One region of the Ralstonia chuxiongensis genome, then DNA from elsewhere that is predicted to be linked to it. Evidence: predicted binding sites of a transcription regulator. Region 1 holds the regulator's gene; each other region holds the start of a gene.
The links. Region 1 encodes FliA, which starts transcription of late flagellar genes. Its sites were predicted from a motif close to CTAAAGTTTNNNNNNNNNNNGCCGNTA; they were not measured.

Region 1 (5,388 bases):
GGGGCACAAGCTGGGGGGCACGCACGCGCTGCGCAGCGGCTTATGCCTGGAAGCGAGCGCGTTCCCGAACCAGGTCAACATGCCCGATGCGCAAGCGGTCATGTTCCGCCCCGGCCAGGTCTACCGCCAGCACACCGCATACCGCGTGTCGGTTGCTGAAGAGACCTGAGCCGCCAGACCTGAGCCGCTTTTCAGGCGCGCGGCTTGGATGTTCAATGCGCAGCAGCGGCCGCGCCGTGCATGACTTCGTGCGAGCCACGGATGCCGTTGAACCACGCGTTGAGCACCACGGCCACCAGCGTGCCCATCACGATGCCGCTGTGGGTGATGGGGTGCATCCAGTCCGGAAAGTGGTGGAAGAACGCCGGCGCCAGCGTCGGCATCATGCCAAAGCCGACCGACACCGCGATGATCAGCAGGTTGTGGCGCTGCTGCTGGAAATCGACCATGCCCAGCATGCGGATGCCGGCTGCAGCCACCATGCCGAACATCACGATGCCCGCGCCGCCCAGCACGTATTGCGGCACAGACGCCACCACGTAAGACAGCTTCGGAAACAGCCCCAGCACGATCAGCAGCAACCCGCCAGCGGCCGCCACATAGCGCGAACGTACGCCCGTGATCGACACCAGCCCGATGTTCTGCGAGAACGACGTATGCGGAAACGTGTTGAACACGCCCGCCACAACCGTCGCCAGACCGTCGGCACGCAGGCCGTTGGTGAGTTCGTTGCGCGAGATCGGCTTGCCCACCACGTGCGACAGCGCGAGGAACATGCCAGTTGATTCCACCAGCGTGATCACGATCACGATGCACATCGAGATGATGGCCGACAGCTCGAACTTCGGCATGCCGAAGTGGAACGGTGTCACCAGCGTCATCAGCGGCGCCGCGCTCGCATCCGCCAGCGACACCTTGCCAAACGCCGCTGCCACTAGCGTGCCCGTCACGATGCCAAGCAGCACCGCGATATTGCACAGCAGTGCATTACCGAACTTGGTCAGCAGCAGAATCGTCACCAGCACCAGCGCCGCAATGGCCAGGCCGAACGGATCGCCAAACGCCGGGTTCGGCACCATGTGGCGCACGCCGTCGACCACCTGCGGAATCATCTGCTGACCGCCTGCGGCCCAGTTGATGCCTACGCTCAACAGCGAAAAGCCGATCAGCATGATGACCGTGCCCGTTACCACGCGCGGGAACAGGCCAAGCAGCCGCCCCATCAGCGGCGCAATGGCAATGCCGAACACACCTGAAACGATGGACGCCCCGAAGATGCCGGGCAGCCCCATGCTGGGCTCCACGCCAATGGCGATCATGGGTGCAACCGCGGCAAACGTGACGCCCATCATCACCGGCAGACGGATCCCGAAGATCAGGAAACCGAGCGATTGGATAAGCGTGCCGATGCCAGCCGCAAACAGGTCGCAATTGACCAGATACGACAGATCGCTCTTCGACAGACCAAGCGCATTGCCGACAATCAGCGGCACGGCAATCGCACCGGCGTACATCACCAACAGGTGCTGCAGACCAAGAGCAAACAGGCGGGGCAGCGGCAGACGCTCGTTGACGGGATCGACAGCGGCGTGAGCGATTGTCGACGAAGAAGGCGAGGGTTGGCCGGGGGATTGGCGCATTGTTTGTCTCCTGGGGCCGCCCCCGTGTCAATGCCGGGAGCGTGCTTTAGGCGGATGTGGCGGAGTCCATCCGCCGGCATTCATGCGGCGTGATGCCGCGTATTTGCCGGAATCTTGGAGGTGCGCCGTTTTTCTGTCAACAATTGCCACTGTTTTTTGTGTACATATTTTGCGTTCTGAAACGTGTGTGCGCTGTCATCCACCTCTTCACGCATGCAAGCGTGCCCGCGAGACCGAGGCCCCAAAGAAAAAGCGCAGCCGCGAAATGACTCGCTGGCCGCGCAGTAAGAAACTGGCAGGTCAAGCACAGACCAAGCGTCGCAGGCCAAAGGCAGCGGCGCCCGGTTGACCTCAGATCAGGTCGGCGTCGGCAGCCATGCGCGATCACGCAGGCGCGAGCGGATGCGGGCGATGGCCTGGCTGTGGATCTGGCACACGCGCGATTCCGACACGCCCATCACGGCGCCGATTTCACGCAGGTTCAGATCCTGCTCGTAGTAAAGGCTCATCATGAGCTTTTCGCGCTCGGGCAGCGCCTCGATGGCGGCGACAACCGATTCGCGCAGGTCGTGGTCCAGCAGTTGGTCCAGCGGCGTGGCGTCGTTCTCGGGTGCGCGGTTCTCGATGAAGGCGTCGGCGTCTTCGCGGTCGAAATCTTCGTAATACAGCAGCTGGCTGCCTTGCAGGTCGACCAGTTGCTTCTGGTATTCGGCCAGCGACATGCCCAGCGCTGCCGCAATCTCGGTTTCGGTGGGCGCGCGACCCTTCTGCTGCTGCAGCTTCTGGATCGCCTGCTCGATCGTGCGCGCGTTGCGGCGCAGGCCGCGCGGCAGCCAGTCCGAGCCGCGCAGTTCGTCCAGGATCGCGCCGCGGATACGCTGGGCTGCGTAGAACTCGAACTGCACACCCTGCGTTTCCTCATAGCGCGACAGCGCGTCGAGCAAGCCCATCATGCCGGCCTGGATCAGGTCGTCCAGCTCAACGCTGGCGGGCAGCTTGACCATCATCTGGTTGGCAATGCGACGCACCAGCGGTGCGTACATGGCCATCTCGTCGGACTTGGTCTTGCGACCGGTTGCGGTGTACATATTCATGCCTGCCTTTGACGCTTCGTTCATGCTGCGCCTCAATAAACCAATTCGGCCGCGCGTGCGGTGGCGCGGGGCGTCGCAGTCGAAGTCGACATTGACGTGTCTTGCGCCGATTCATCCGCCGGCTGTGCCGGTGCCCGCGCCGACATGACCACCCGCGACGGCGCACTGCCATCACCGGCTTGGGCCTCGGCGCTGGCCCAGCTCAACATTTCTTCGGCAAGCTGGCGGAAGGCCATGGCCGAAGGCGATGCGGGAAACGCGCTCGCCACGGGCTTGCCGAGCGAGAGCGCAAGTTCTACGTGCCGGTCCTCTGGGAGGTAGCCGGCGAAATCGATACGGGTGTTCAGGTACTGGCCCACGGTGTTGGCCAGGTTGCTGAACACGCGCACTGCGGAATCCACCGAATGCGCGCCGCACACCACGGTGCGGATGCCAGCGCTGCCTTGCAGCACGGCGGTTTTCTTGAGCAGCGTGTACGCGCTCTTGATGCCTTCCGGACCATCGGTGAAGGTCAGCAGCACGTCGTCGCAGACTTCAGCCACGGTGCTCAGCGCCCGGGTGCCGAAATGCGCGGCCACGAGCGTCACATCCGCCGTCTCGTCGTACTGCTCGAGCACGCCGGGCATGGCGAGCATGGTCTGGGCGTTCACCACGGCCGTGTCGCGGCCCATGGCGGACAGCGCGATGCGCAGGTTGTCGACAAAGTCGTCGACCTGCTCTTGCCCACCGATCACCAGCACACGGCGGGCAGCGGCATGACCGAGCATGCGCCGCAGCCCTGCGGCTTGATCCTTGGCGAATGGCGTCGTCATGGTCGCCCCCTTGTCAGGCGAAATCGAAAGCGGCCAGGCCAGGTTCGCGGTTACGCGCAGCGCCTTGCGCCACGAGCAACGATTCATCCGAATCCAGCGTGAACGACGACTGCTCCGCACCAGCCCGGAACGAGCGATGGATCAGCAGCTTCTTGTTCGGCACCGCAATGTCCTCCGGCACACGCTGGCCGTACGACACGTAATGCAGCGGCAGGCGGCGGCGGATCATCACGTCCATCGCGTGGCCCACCGAGGCAGCCTCGTCGATCTTGGTCAGGATGCAGCCAGCCAGGTTGGCGTCGCGGTAGGCACCCACAACTTCATCGAGCGTCTTGCCGTTGCTTGCAGCGTTGAGCAGCAGCAGGCGCTTGATCGACGGGCCCACGGCATGCAGCATCGCCATCTGCTCGGACACGGCGCGGTCGCGCTGGCTCATGCCGATGGTGTCGATCAGCACAACGTGCTTCTCGCGCAGATCGTTCAGGGCCAGGCTCAGGTCTTGCGCGTCTTTCACGGCATGCACCGAGACGCCCAGGATCTTGCCGTAGATGCGCAGTTGTTCATGGCCACCGATCCGGTAGCTGTCGGTGGAGAGCAGTGCCACACGCGATGCGCCATGGCGCAGCACGAAGCGCGCGGCCAGCTTGGCGGTCGTGGTGGTCTTGCCCACGCCGGTCGGGCCCATCAGGGCAAACACGCCGCCCTGGTCGAGCAGGCTGTTTTCATCCGACACGGTGGTCAGGTTCTTTTCAATCGCGCGCTGCACGAAATCCAGCGCGCCTTCATACGAGTCGTGCTGCGGCATGTTCTCGAGCACGTAGCGCGTGAGCTGTGCCGAGAACCCTGCGTTGAGCATGGTCTGGAACAGGCGCGTCCGCACCGGGTCGCCCAGCTTCACGCCCAGCGAGGCCAGGCTCGACATGGCGTCGTTCAGCGTGCTCTTGAGCGTTTCGATCTCGCCGACCATGCGGCGGGTCATCACGTCGGTCTCGGCACGGATGCTTTCCTTCACGTCGGCCTGGATGGCCGAACGCTGCAGGCTCACGTCGTCACGCGGGGCTTCGGGCTTGGCCATCGTGTCCTCCACGCGGACGAAAATGTCGGACGCCTTGCCTGCGTCGGCTTGCGCCTCGATGCGCGCCTTCACGGGCGCTTCGGCCTTCTGTTGTTCGGCGCGAAGGTTACGGGCCTGGGCTTCCACGCGCTCGGCAAAGTTGCGCAGCGAAACCGGGCGGTCATCCTGCTCGCGTGCCTGCTCACGCGCTTGTTCGCGACGGGCGGCAAAGCGGGCGGTCGATTCCATCTCCGGCTCGTCGTCTTCCACCGCGGTGCGGCGGGCGATGAACTGGGCGGTGCTGGCCAGGGCCTGCGCCGCAGATTGGGCAACCTCGGCATTGGCGCGGTCCAGCGACAAGCCGGCCAGCATGCGGGTGGAGGCTGCCAGTGCATCTTCTTCGCCAAACGCCACATCGTCATCCACGCGCGTTTGCAGCGTGCGTCCGGCCGGCTTGGCCACCGGAGCAACCGGCGCTGCCGGTGCGTCTTCCTGTGCGGGGGCGCGGCGCGAAGCAATGAAGCGGTTACGCAGACGCGCCAGCGCGTTGGGCGCCGGAGCCTCGACCTGCGGGGCCTCTTCGGCAGGTGCCTGGGCGGCAACGACGGCTGCGGTTGCAGCGGCAATCGGTGCGGGCTCGGGGATCGGCGCCGGGGCCATCGGACGGCGCTGTGCGGTCTTGGGCGCTGACGACTGCGCGTCGACCAGCGCATCCACGTGCGAATCGGATGCCGCGATGATCTCGATGCCGCCCGGAATGGCGCGGTTCGACAGGATCAGAGCGCCAT
Region 2 (5,388 bases), on a different contig from region 1:
GCTGACCAGCGAATCGGTGGCCGTGCCGGTACCGGCAAACAAACCGGCCACCTGGCTGGGCGACTTTGCAACCGCAGCCGACAGTTTGGTGTTGTCAACCGACAGCGTGCCGTCGGAATTCATCGTTACGCCCACGCTGCCCAGCGACTGGTAATTGCCGTTGCCCACTGCCTGGCCCAGCACGTCGGTAATCTGGTTGATGAGCGTCTTGGTGCTCACATCGCCCGCCAGCGGGCCGTTGTTGGCCTTGTTGGTGGTGTCGATATTGGTGAGCGAGTTCAGTTGCGTGCGCAGCGCGTTGTAGCCGCTGACGAAGTTGTTGACGGCGGTGGTGGTGGCGGTCGGGTCGTTGGCGACCGTCACGTTCGTGCTGCCCGTCTTGGACAGCGTGAACGACGTACCGTCCACCACGTTCGACAACGTGTTGGTCGGGCTCTGCACGGCAATGCCGTTGATGGTGGCCAGGGCGTTCTGGCCCGTGGTCACTTCGGTCATGTTCTGTGTGCCTGCCGGGTCTTGCGAGAGCAGCGATTGCAGCGTCGAGTCGCCCGACACTGAAATCTTCATCTCCGAGCTGGAGCCGCCCGCGGTCGACGTCAGCACCAGGCGGTACGGGCTGCCGCTGCCGTCGTTCACGATGCTGGCCGAGACACCCACGTTGGCCGAGTTGATCGCATCACGGATACCCGCGAGCGTGTTGTTGGACGAGTCGATCGTGATCGAGCCACCCGCCAGGTTGCCGTTCTGCGTGAACGTCGAACCGGTGTACTTGCCACCCGAAAGCGAGCCGCCCGACACCGAGCCGAACGAGAACGAAATCGTGGTCGAGGCGCCGCTGCCGATGGCGGTCGTGGTGGACGTCTGCCCCTGCGCCGCCAGCACCTGCGATTGCGCAAGCTGCGTGACATTCACCGCGTAGGAACCTGCAGGCGCCGAGCCCGTCACCGACGCACTCAGCATCGAGGTGTCGTAGCCGCTGGCCTTCATCGCGCTGTAGTTCGACGCGCTCGTCAGGTTCGACAGCGCGGTCTGGAAGGTCGACAGCGCACTCTTGAGCGAGCCCACGGCCGACAGCTGCGTCTGGTACGAGCTTTGCTGCGTCTGCAGTTGCGTCAGCGGCAGGCTTTCCACCTTCATGAGGCTGGACACCAGCGAATTGACGTCGATGCTCGTCCCGATGCCGGGAATGGAGATCGGCGGTACGTAGCTGCTGGTTGAGGAGGTGGTAGTGGTAGTCGCCATGATCGGGTCCGATAAGCATCTGCGCCGGCGGAAGTCTCTCTACACAACGGCACGGGCTGCAGCTTCTTTAGGGCAGGTTATGCAGGCGCCACCCACGAAAAAGTGGGGTATCCGTCAAAAGAAAAAGGGCCGGCGCCCCGAGGAGCGCCGGCCCTTGGCCCAACCGCGAGGCGGCGGGGCTGCATCCAACTTACTGATTAACCCTTCAGCAGGCTCAGGATGCTGTTCGGTGCCGAGTTGGCTTGCGCCAGCATCGCCGTACCCGCTTGCTGCAGGATGTTCTGGCGGGTCATGTTCGACGTTTCCGACGCGTAGTCCGTATCGACCATGGCCGACTTGGCAGCCGACAGGGCGGTGTTCGACGAGGTCAGCGTGTTGATGGTCGAGCTCAGACCGCTTTGCTGTGCACCCAGGTCAGCGCGAGCTGCCTTCAGGCTGGCCAGATCGGTGTCGATCTTGCCCTGAGCGGCCGTTGCGTTGGCCGTCGACGTCACGCTCGTGCCGGTCAGCGTACCGAAGCTTGCCAGGTTGGCGTTGGTGACGGTTGCCACGTCGGTCGACGCGTTTTGGCCGTACTGGAACGTGGTCGAGCTTACCGAACCATCGAACAGCTTGGCGCCGTTGTAGTTGGCGTTCGTCTCGATGTTCTTGTTGGCCGTGGCCAGCTGTTGGTATTCCTTGTCCAGGTTGGCCTGGTCGGTGGTCGACAGACCGCCGTTGTTGGCTTCCACAGCCAGTTGGCGCATACGTTGCAGGTTGTTTTCAACCTGGCCCAGGTACGAGTCAGCCGTTTGCAGGTACGACTGTGCGTTGTTGGCGTTCTGGATACCTTGGGTTTGCGAGTTCAGCGTGGTCGTCAGGCTGGAGGCCACAGCGTAGGCAGCGGCATCGTCCTTCGCGCTGTTCACGCGCAGGCCGGTCGACAGACGTTGCAGCGAGGTCTGCAGCGCATCCTTCGAGGCCGACAGTGCTTGCTGCGTTTGCAGGGACGAGATATTGGTATTGAGGCTGAGGGACATGACGGCTCCTAAGTTTCCCGATGGTTTGTTGCCCGTGTTTGCTAATTCCGGCTAGGCCGGGCAACGTGACCTGCAACTTGAAGGGGATCAGGTCTGCGTTGTACTCAGGTTATCGGTGGCCTCTGAGGAAAGTTTAGGGTCGCCTTGACAAATTTGTGCGTCGGCGGCGGTTTGGGCTTGCGGGCGCCTGACTTCCGACACCCCCTCCAAAAGAGGCGGCAAGCCTGCTTCTTGGCCTGCAGACCCTCGGCTATACTCGTTCGACCAGTCCATAGGCGCCAGCATCCCTCTATATATAGAGCGCCACACAGTGCACAGATGGGGAGTTGCAAGCCCGCCAGTTCGGCCGGAAGGCCTGCGGGCGGAAAGAAGAGCTCGATGCGAGCCCGCGTTTGACCCGCAACACCCACCATGCTCAATGTCCTGATCGTCGAACCGCACGATATTGCCCGTGTCGGCCTGCGCCAGATCCTCAAGGATTCGCGCCTGGCCCGGCAGATCGAGGCCGTGCCGGACCTGCGCGATGCCAATAACGACCTGCTCGCCCAGCGCGAGTGGGACGTCATGCTCTTCTCGGTGGAATCGGCCACCGGAGACGAATTCCAGACCATCAAGACCGTGCGCCAGCAGCATGCGCGCCTGGCTGTGCTGGCACTGGGCCGCCACCCTGAAGCGCTGCTTGCCGTCCGGGCGCTCAAGGCGGGCGCCGCTGGCTATCTGCCGATGGACGCCAGCCAGCCGCAGTTGCTGGCCGCCGTCAACGCCATCTCCAAGGGCAAGAAATACTTGCCTTCGGACCTTGTGGAAGTCCTGGCCGACAACCTGAACGTCGACTGGGACAAGCCCCGCCACGACATCCTTTCCGACCGCGAATTCCAGACGCTGCGCATGCTCGGCTCCGGCCGCACGTTGGGCGAGATTGCCGAGGCGCTTCAGATCAGCGTCAAGACGGTCAGCGTGTACCGGGGGCGCGTGCTCTCGAAAATGAAGCTGCGCAACAACGCCGAGCTGACCATGTACGTAGTCGGCAACGGCCTCCAACTCTAGGGTGCCCCGTAAAGCTACTGCGCACCCCGATCTTGGCCTTGCGATGCTCGCCGTACACGTGTACGGCTGCGCTTCTCACGCCAACCTCGGGGCGCTCGCTACGCTTTCCGGGACACCCTAAATAGACTCAAGACTCATAGAAACCGGGGAACGCGCTCGCCGTAGCGGCGGGCGTTCTCGCGCACGAGATCCTGCACCGCTGTCGGCTCCAGCGGCCGCGTGAGCAGATAGCCCTGAAACTCGTCGCAGCCGACTTCGCGCAGGAATTCAAGTTGCCCGGTGGTCTCCACGCCTTCGGCCACGGTCTTCATGCCCATGGCCTGCGCCATCATGATGATGGCCCGCGTGATGGCCGCGCGCTCTGCCACGTGCGGCAGGTCTTGCACGAACGAGCGGTCGATCTTCAACGTATCGATCGGGAAGCGGTGCAGATACGACAGCGACGAATATCCGGTACCGAAATCGTCCAGCGCCAGCGACACGCCCATCGCGCGCAGCTCGGTCAGCAACGCATGCAATGACGGATCGTCGCGAATCAGAATGCCTTCGGTCATCTCCAGTTCCACCGCGTTGCCAGGCAAGCCGCTGGTTGATAGCGCGCCACGTACCATCGCGCTCAACTGCCCAGAGCTGAATGCCTGGCCCGACAGGTTGATCGACATGCGCAAGTCCGGCAGCCCGATGCGGCGCCAGCGCGCAAGCTGGTCGCAGGCGGCGCGCAGAATCCAGCGGTCGATCTCGACGATCAGGCCGGTTTCTTCGGCGTCCTGAATGAACTGGCCGGGCATCATGTGGCCGAAATCGGCCGAATTCCAGCGGATGAGTGCTTCCACGCCGACGATGCGGCCGCTTCTGACGTCGACGCGCGGCTGGTAATCGGCGTAGAACTCGTTGCGGTCGCTCGCACGCCGCAGGCCCGACTCAATGCGGAAGCGGCGCGAGACGCGGTCGTCCAGGTCGCTCGTAAAGGTCTGGAAGTTGTTGCGGCCGCGCTCCTTTGCCAGATACATGGCGGCATCGGCCTTGCGCAGCAGCGTGTTCGGGTCGTCGCCGTCGTGCGGCGCCACCGCAATACCGATCGACACACCCAGGTACAGCTCCTGCCCTTCGATATAGAACGGCGCGCTGATGGCCGAGAGAATGCGCTCGGCCACGCGCCGCGTGCCCAGGCCATCGAGCGCTTCGAGCATGACGACAAATTCGTCGCCGCCCAGCCGGGCCACGGTATCGGCCTCGCGCGCGCAGGCCTGTAGGCGGGCCGCCACTTCGCGCAGCAGCATGTCGCCAAACTGGTGGCCCAGCGTGTCGTTGACGTTCTTGAAACGATCCAGGTCGAGGAACATGACCGAGACGCGCGAGCGATTGCGGCGCGCGATCGCCAGCGCGTGCTCCAGGCGATCTTCCAGCGCGGAGCGGTTCAGCAAACCCGTGAGCGTGTCGTGCGTGGCCAGGTGCCGGATGCGTTGCTGCGCTTCGCGGATCTGCGTGATGTCGACCAGCGACACCAGCACCGAGTATGGCGTTGCACCAGCCTCCGAAGCCCGCGGGGAGGCCGTCATCGAATGACCACCATCGGCATACAGCGGCGTCCAGTTGCTGGAAACCCACACCGTGCGGCCGTCCACACAGTGCATCCCGAAGATCTGATTCAACTGCGGCTGCCCTTCGGCAATCACGTCCTGATCGGGCCAGTCGGTCTCGTGGATGGACGCGTCGAACTCGTCCACCGCGGCATTGACGACCGTGGGCAGCAAACGCCCCACCAGCGCTTCCACCGGCAAACCCAGCAGCCGCGCGGCGCTCGGATTGGCGTAAGTGACGCGACGGTCTGACCCACACACGAGAATGCCCTCTGTCAGCGCGTTGACCATCGACAGCAGATCCAGCTTCGGGCAGAAGCCCGGCGGCTCGCCGCGCGCAGGACAGTCGGCCGGCAAGCCATCGGCATCGACGAGCGCAAGGTCAATACGAGTGGAAAAGGGCAAGGAATTCAAGGCGGCTTCCGGCAAAACAATGCAGGTATGCAGGGCCGGACCATGCCGGCCTGTTCCTTCCTTACAACGGCAAGCACGGGCAAATC
Region 3 (5,388 bases), on a different contig from region 1:
GGTTGCGATGCCCGTGGTTCCAGTAGATCGCCTTGCCGATTTCGATGCCGATATCGGTGGCCAGGCCGGTCACGTGCGTGGTGCGGATTTCCGCTTTCGAAATCTTGGTGATGATGGCGTTCTGCAGGCCCATCAGGAAACACAGCAGCGCCACGGTGGCCGGCACGAACACGACCCGGTATTGCCCCAGCGACGTGCCCATCAGGCCGAAGAGCAACAGCAGCGCGGCCTCAAGCATGAGCGGCAACGCGAATTCGCTCTGCGTGCTGCGCCGGCGGCCCCAGTTGACGAGCACCGCCGTGCAGGCGGCACCACAAAGGAATGCCAGCAGCGAGGCGAAGCCGGCGAGCACAAGCACGATATCGCCCAGCACAAGCGAGTCGGCCATCGCCGAGACGATGCCGGACATGTGGGAGGTGTATTGCTTGACGGCGAGGAATCCGCCTGCGTTGGCGGCGCCCGCCACGAAGGCCAGCGACTGACCGAGGCGCCGGTTGGCGTCCTCTGAGCGTTCCGGGCTGGTCAGGCGGCGAAGATACTGGATAGGCATGACCAGTCCTGACTGTAGGTTAGCCGACATGATACGCCGCGCCACCCCACCGTCTGCCCGCGGCGGATCAAGGATTGATGTACTGGAACAGCGACATGCCCTGCATGGCCGTGAACGTCTTCTGCGCGGCCTGCAGCGACACCTGCTGCTGAGAAAACTGCGAAATGGCGGTGGTGTAGTCCACCGATTGCAGCTTCGAGATCTGCTCCTTCAACTGCTCGCCGTAGTTCGAGCCGCTGCTGTTGAGCGTGGTGATCTGCGCTTGCTGCGTGCCCACCGTCACCTGCGCTTGCAGGGCGACCTGATAGGCGTTGTCCAGATTGCCCTGCGCCGTCTGCACGGCCTTTTGCAGGTTCGCGACGTCGGTGGCCTGGGTGGCCGCGCTGATCGGGGTCGACAGCGCCGAGATCAGGTTCTCGTACGTCTTGAAGATGCTCTGGTTGGTGTTCGGGTTGGACGTATCCGAGTTGGGGATGCGCACGAACACCGAATCACCCGACACCGAATTCGGCATCGAGATGTTCTGGGATACCTGCACCGTGGGCGGCTGACCGCTACCAACGTACTGCACGGAACCGCTGGTATTGGTGAAAGGATCGGTCGTGCCGTTGGCGCCGCCAAACAGGGCCACGCCTGCGGCATCGCGCTGGTTGGCCGTCGACAGCAACTGCTGGTACTGCTGCTTGACCTGCGCCAGCACACCAATTCGCTGCGAATCCGTCATCAGCGAGGTGTTGGCCCCCACCAATGTCTGCTTGCCCTGCTGCAGCGTGGTCACCAGGTTGGTCAGCGCCGAAGACACGTTGGTCAGGCGCGCGTCGGTGGCGTCGCGATTGGCTTGGTATTGATCGTTGGCGTCCTGCGTTTGCTGCAGTTGCGCCATCTGACCAAACGCGCTGGGGTTGTCGCCCGCGCTGTTGAGCGCGATGCCGCTCGCAATCTGCTGCTGCAACGTGAGCAGGTTCGATTGCGTGTTCTGCATCGAAGCGGAAGACGCTGCAAAGAATTGGGCGGTACTGACTCGCATGATCGGTCCGGACGGTAGGGCTTTAGGACGTTATCGGCAGGCGGGGCGATTTCTTCAGCCGTCCCGATCAGCCGCCGGCAATCGACAGCAAGCTGGCGAACAGCGAATTGGCGGTCTGCATCACCTTGGCGGACGCCTGGTAGGCCTGCTGATACTTCATCAGGTTCATCGCTTCGTCATCGAGGTTCACCCCCGACACCGACTGCTGCTGTTGCGTGGAGCTGGCCAGCAGCGCCTTCTGCGAGGTCAGGTTGGTGCTGGCCCGGTTGGCCTGCACACCCACCTGGGTGACGAGGTTGTTCCACGCTGTGCCGATCGACGTCGTGCCGCCGTCCAGCAGGTTGCTGTTGCGCAGCTTGGCCAGCGCGCTGGCGTTGCCGTTGTCGGTGCTGTTGGCGGTGTTGGCCGAAATGGTGAACGTATCGCCGTTGCCGGGCGAGCCCGACAGCGTCATCTGCACGCCGTTGAACGCATACGTCGCGCCCTGCGTGTACGGTGCCGTGCCACCCGTGTACGTGGTGGACGTGCCGCCCGCCGTGACCGTCACGCTGCCTGGGAACCCCGACAGCGAGCCGCCGACGGCCGAGCTGTACGTCAGGTTGATTGGCGAAGTAAGCGGCGAACCGGCATACGTGCTGTCCACGCCCAACGACGACACCGCGGCGCTGCCCGTGTTGTTGCTGCCCTGGTTGAACACCACGGGCGAGGCCGCCGCCACGTTGTGGTAATCGGTGGTGAGCGTCTGCATGGTCGCGGCCGCGTTGGCGGTCGGACGCACCAGGAAGGAATCGCCGCTGTTCATCGTGCCCGACAGGTTCAGCGTGACACCGTCAATCGTGGTCGGCCAGCTCGACACCGTTACAGAGGCGGAGCCGTCCGGATAGTGCGAAACGGTGTAGGCGCCGCCCTGGTACTTGACCTGGTAGTCGTAGCCTTGCCCCGCATTGGCGTTGGTGATGCTGGCAGTGAGCGTGCCGCTGCCGGTGTTGTTCGTGCTGGGCGCAACGCTCGGGCTGGCCACGGAGAAGAGGTCCGTGCCCATCTTGCCGTTGGCGTCCATGCCGAGCTTGTTCTGCGCATTCACGTCGGCCGTCACGGCCGTGGCCAAGCGGCCCAGGCTGTTCTGCGCCGGAATGAGCGTATTGCTGCGGAAGTCCATCAGGCCGCCGAGCGCACCGCCGCCGAGCTGGCTGTCGTCGATGTTGACCGTGCCGCCCGGGCTCTTGTAGCCGACCGACAGTTGCGTCGGGTCGTACTGCGACGGCACCGCCGTCAACTGGTAGCTCTGGTTGCCCTGCACCAGCGCCTGGCCGTTGCCCACGTAGATGTTGAACTGGCCGTCGCCGGTCTGCACCACGCTCGCCTTGATCGACTGGTTGAGCGTCTGCACAAGCTGGTCGCGCTGGTCACGCAGGTCATTGGCCGGCTGGCCGGTCGACGCTTCCGCCTTGGAAATCTGGTCGTTCAACGAGGCGATCTGCTGCGCGGTGCCGTTGACCGAGCTGATCTGCGTCTGCACCTGCGTATTGACCTGGTTGTTGAGCGAACTCAGCTGCCCGGCAATCGAATTGAAGCGGCTTTGCAGGCCCGCAGCCGCGTTCAGGAAAACCTGGCGCGCGGTGGTATCCGATGGCTTGGAGGCCAGGCCATCGGCGGCATTGAAGAAACTGGTGAGCGACGAAGTCAGGCCGCTGTTGCTGTCCGACATGTACTTGCTCAGGCCCGACACCAGGCTGTTGAGCTGATCGGCCGCGCTGGTCGAAGCCTGGCCGCTTTGTACCTGCGCAGTCAGGAACTGGTCGTAGATGCGCTTGACGGTCGTGACATTGGCGCCCTGGCCGAGATAGCCCACGCCGGCGTACAGCGGAATGTTTTCCGTCTGCACGGCTTCCTGGCGCGAATAGCCGGGCGTGCTGGCGTTGGCAATGTTGTTGCCGGTCACTTGCAGGTTGATATCGGCAACCCGCAGGCCGGACGCGCCAATATTCAGAAGGGAGCTGCTCATAGTTGTCTCGGTGCGGGCAGCATGAAGCCGCCGAAATAAGCTCTAGAAACAACATCGGCCGGACAAGCGCAAACTTGAGCCGGCCGTCGTCGCCAAAATATGCTTCTTAGATCACTCAAACGATCTGTTTGAGCACCGCCATGATCTTGTGGGCGTAGTTCGGATCGGTGGCGTAGCCCGCGCGCTGCAAGCCCTTGGCGAACGACGCCGCGTCGTTGCCGTTGCCGGCTGCCACGACGTTGCTGTAGCGCGGGTTGTTGGCCAGCAGGTTGGCGTAGTCCTTGAATGCCTCGGCATATGAGCTGTAGGCGCGGAATTTCTCCTGAACCTTGTGGGCGACGCCGCCGATGTATTCGGTGGTGGTCACCGTGGCAGTTTTGCCTGCCCACGAGCCGCCAGCCTTGATGCCGAACAGGTTGTGCGTGTTCGTGCCGTCGCGTGCCTTGATCTCGCGACGGCCCCAGCCGGACTCCAGCGCGGCATGGCCGATCATGAAGTTGGCCGGAATGCCAGTTTCCTGCGCGGCCTGCGATGCGTGGCCGATCAGCTTGTTGTAGAAGCTGGTCATGCGCTCGCCACGCGGCTCAGCGGCCACCGTCGACAGGTCAACCTCGGGCGGTGCGCTCGGCGCCTGGGCTTGCGCATCCGCCTGCTTGCGCAGGGCGGCCAGTGCACGTTGCACGCGTTCTTCCAGGCCCGGGCGCGGCACGGTGCTGATGCCCGAACCGTCGTCTTCCGTGCCTGGCGCAACGGCGGCGGCCATGCTGTTGAGCGACGAACGGGCGATCGCCTTGGCGGCATCGCTCGTGGAGCCGGTCGCACCTGGCAGCGCGGTATTGGTGGCCGTGGTGTTGGACAGCGCGGTATTCACCTTGCCGCCCGCATCCGGGTTCACGTGCGTAGCCTGACGCAGCATCTGCTTCAGAAGCTGGTCTGCCACGCCCACGCCGCGCGAGGCCATCGTCTGCGAAAGCTGCTGGTCGAGCATCGACGTGTACATCTTGCTCGACGACGAATCGAGCGGCCCGTTCTGCGGCGTTGCATCGCGCATCTGCTTGAGCATCATGTTCACGAAGATCGCGTCGAACTGCTTGGCGACGGTCTTGGCGGCGCCGGTCGGGTCCGTACGCGCCGTTTGCTTGAGCGACTCGAAACCCTTGGAGTCGAGCGCCAGGCGGCTGGTGAGGTCGGTTTGGTTCATCGTGGCCTCCCCAGCGTCAGATGATTTCCAGATCGGCGCGCAGCGCGTTGGCCGCCTTCATCGCCTGCAGGATCGAGATCAGGTCTTGCGGGTTGGCGCCAATCGCGTTGATGGCCTTGACCACGTCCGCAAGGTTGGTGCCGCCCTTCACGTTGATAAGGCTGCCGCCTTGCTGCTTGACCTCGATGTTCGAGCGCGCTGCGGCCACCGTCTGCCCTTGCGAGAACGGCGCCGGCTGGCTCACGACCGGGTCCGTGCTGATGGTGACCGACAGGCTGCCGTGCGCCACCGCGCAGGGCTCGAGCTTGACGAGCTGGTTCATGACCACCGAGCCCGTGCGGGCGTTGATCACCACACGTGCAGCGGCCAGCGCCGGCGTCACGTCAATGTTCTGTAGCTTGGCCAGGAAGCCGACGCGGTCCGACGCCAGGGCCGGTGCGCGCACGTTGATCGTGCGGCCGTCCGCGGCTTGCGCCGTATCCGAGCCAAACTGCTTGTTGATGGCGGTAACGATGTTCTGCACGGTGCCGAAATCCGTCGTGCCGGTATCGAGCTGGATGCTGCCGGCCTCACCCACCGTGGCCTGCACGGCGCGCTCCACCGTG

Region 2: fliD (flagellar filament capping protein FliD) is a predicted target of FliA. The motif match lies at 1,287-1,313, and genes of this name have one in related genera.
Region 3: flgK (flagellar hook-associated protein FlgK) is a predicted target of FliA. The motif match lies at 3,635-3,661, and genes of this name have one in related genera.

What each region holds. Positions count from the first base shown of each region.
Region 1 covers NZ_JAMYWC010000001.1:633,704-639,091, forward strand. Annotated here, with positions in the region: gene NKG59_RS02725 (aldose epimerase family protein) at 1-169, shown strand, start outside; gene NKG59_RS02730 (nucleobase:cation symporter-2 family protein) at 213-1,640, opposite strand; gene NKG59_RS02735 (RNA polymerase sigma factor FliA) at 1,997-2,758, opposite strand; gene NKG59_RS02740 (MinD/ParA family ATP-binding protein) at 2,767-3,546, opposite strand; gene flhF (flagellar biosynthesis GTPase FlhF) at 3,560-5,388, opposite strand, start outside.
Region 2 covers NZ_JAMYWC010000007.1:103,506-108,893, reverse strand. Annotated here, with positions in the region: gene fliD (flagellar filament capping protein FliD) at 1-1,242, opposite strand, end outside; gene NKG59_RS21725 (flagellin N-terminal helical domain-containing protein) at 1,440-2,261, opposite strand; gene NKG59_RS21720 (LuxR C-terminal-related transcriptional regulator) at 2,673-3,308, shown strand; gene NKG59_RS21715 (sensor domain-containing protein) at 3,443-5,179, opposite strand.
Region 3 covers NZ_JAMYWC010000007.1:91,247-96,634, reverse strand. Annotated here, with positions in the region: gene NKG59_RS21665 (YoaK family protein) at 1-550, opposite strand, end outside; gene flgL (flagellar hook-associated protein FlgL) at 618-1,577, opposite strand; gene flgK (flagellar hook-associated protein FlgK) at 1,645-3,582, opposite strand; gene flgJ (flagellar assembly peptidoglycan hydrolase FlgJ) at 3,698-4,783, opposite strand; gene NKG59_RS21645 (flagellar basal body P-ring protein FlgI) at 4,800-5,388, opposite strand, start outside.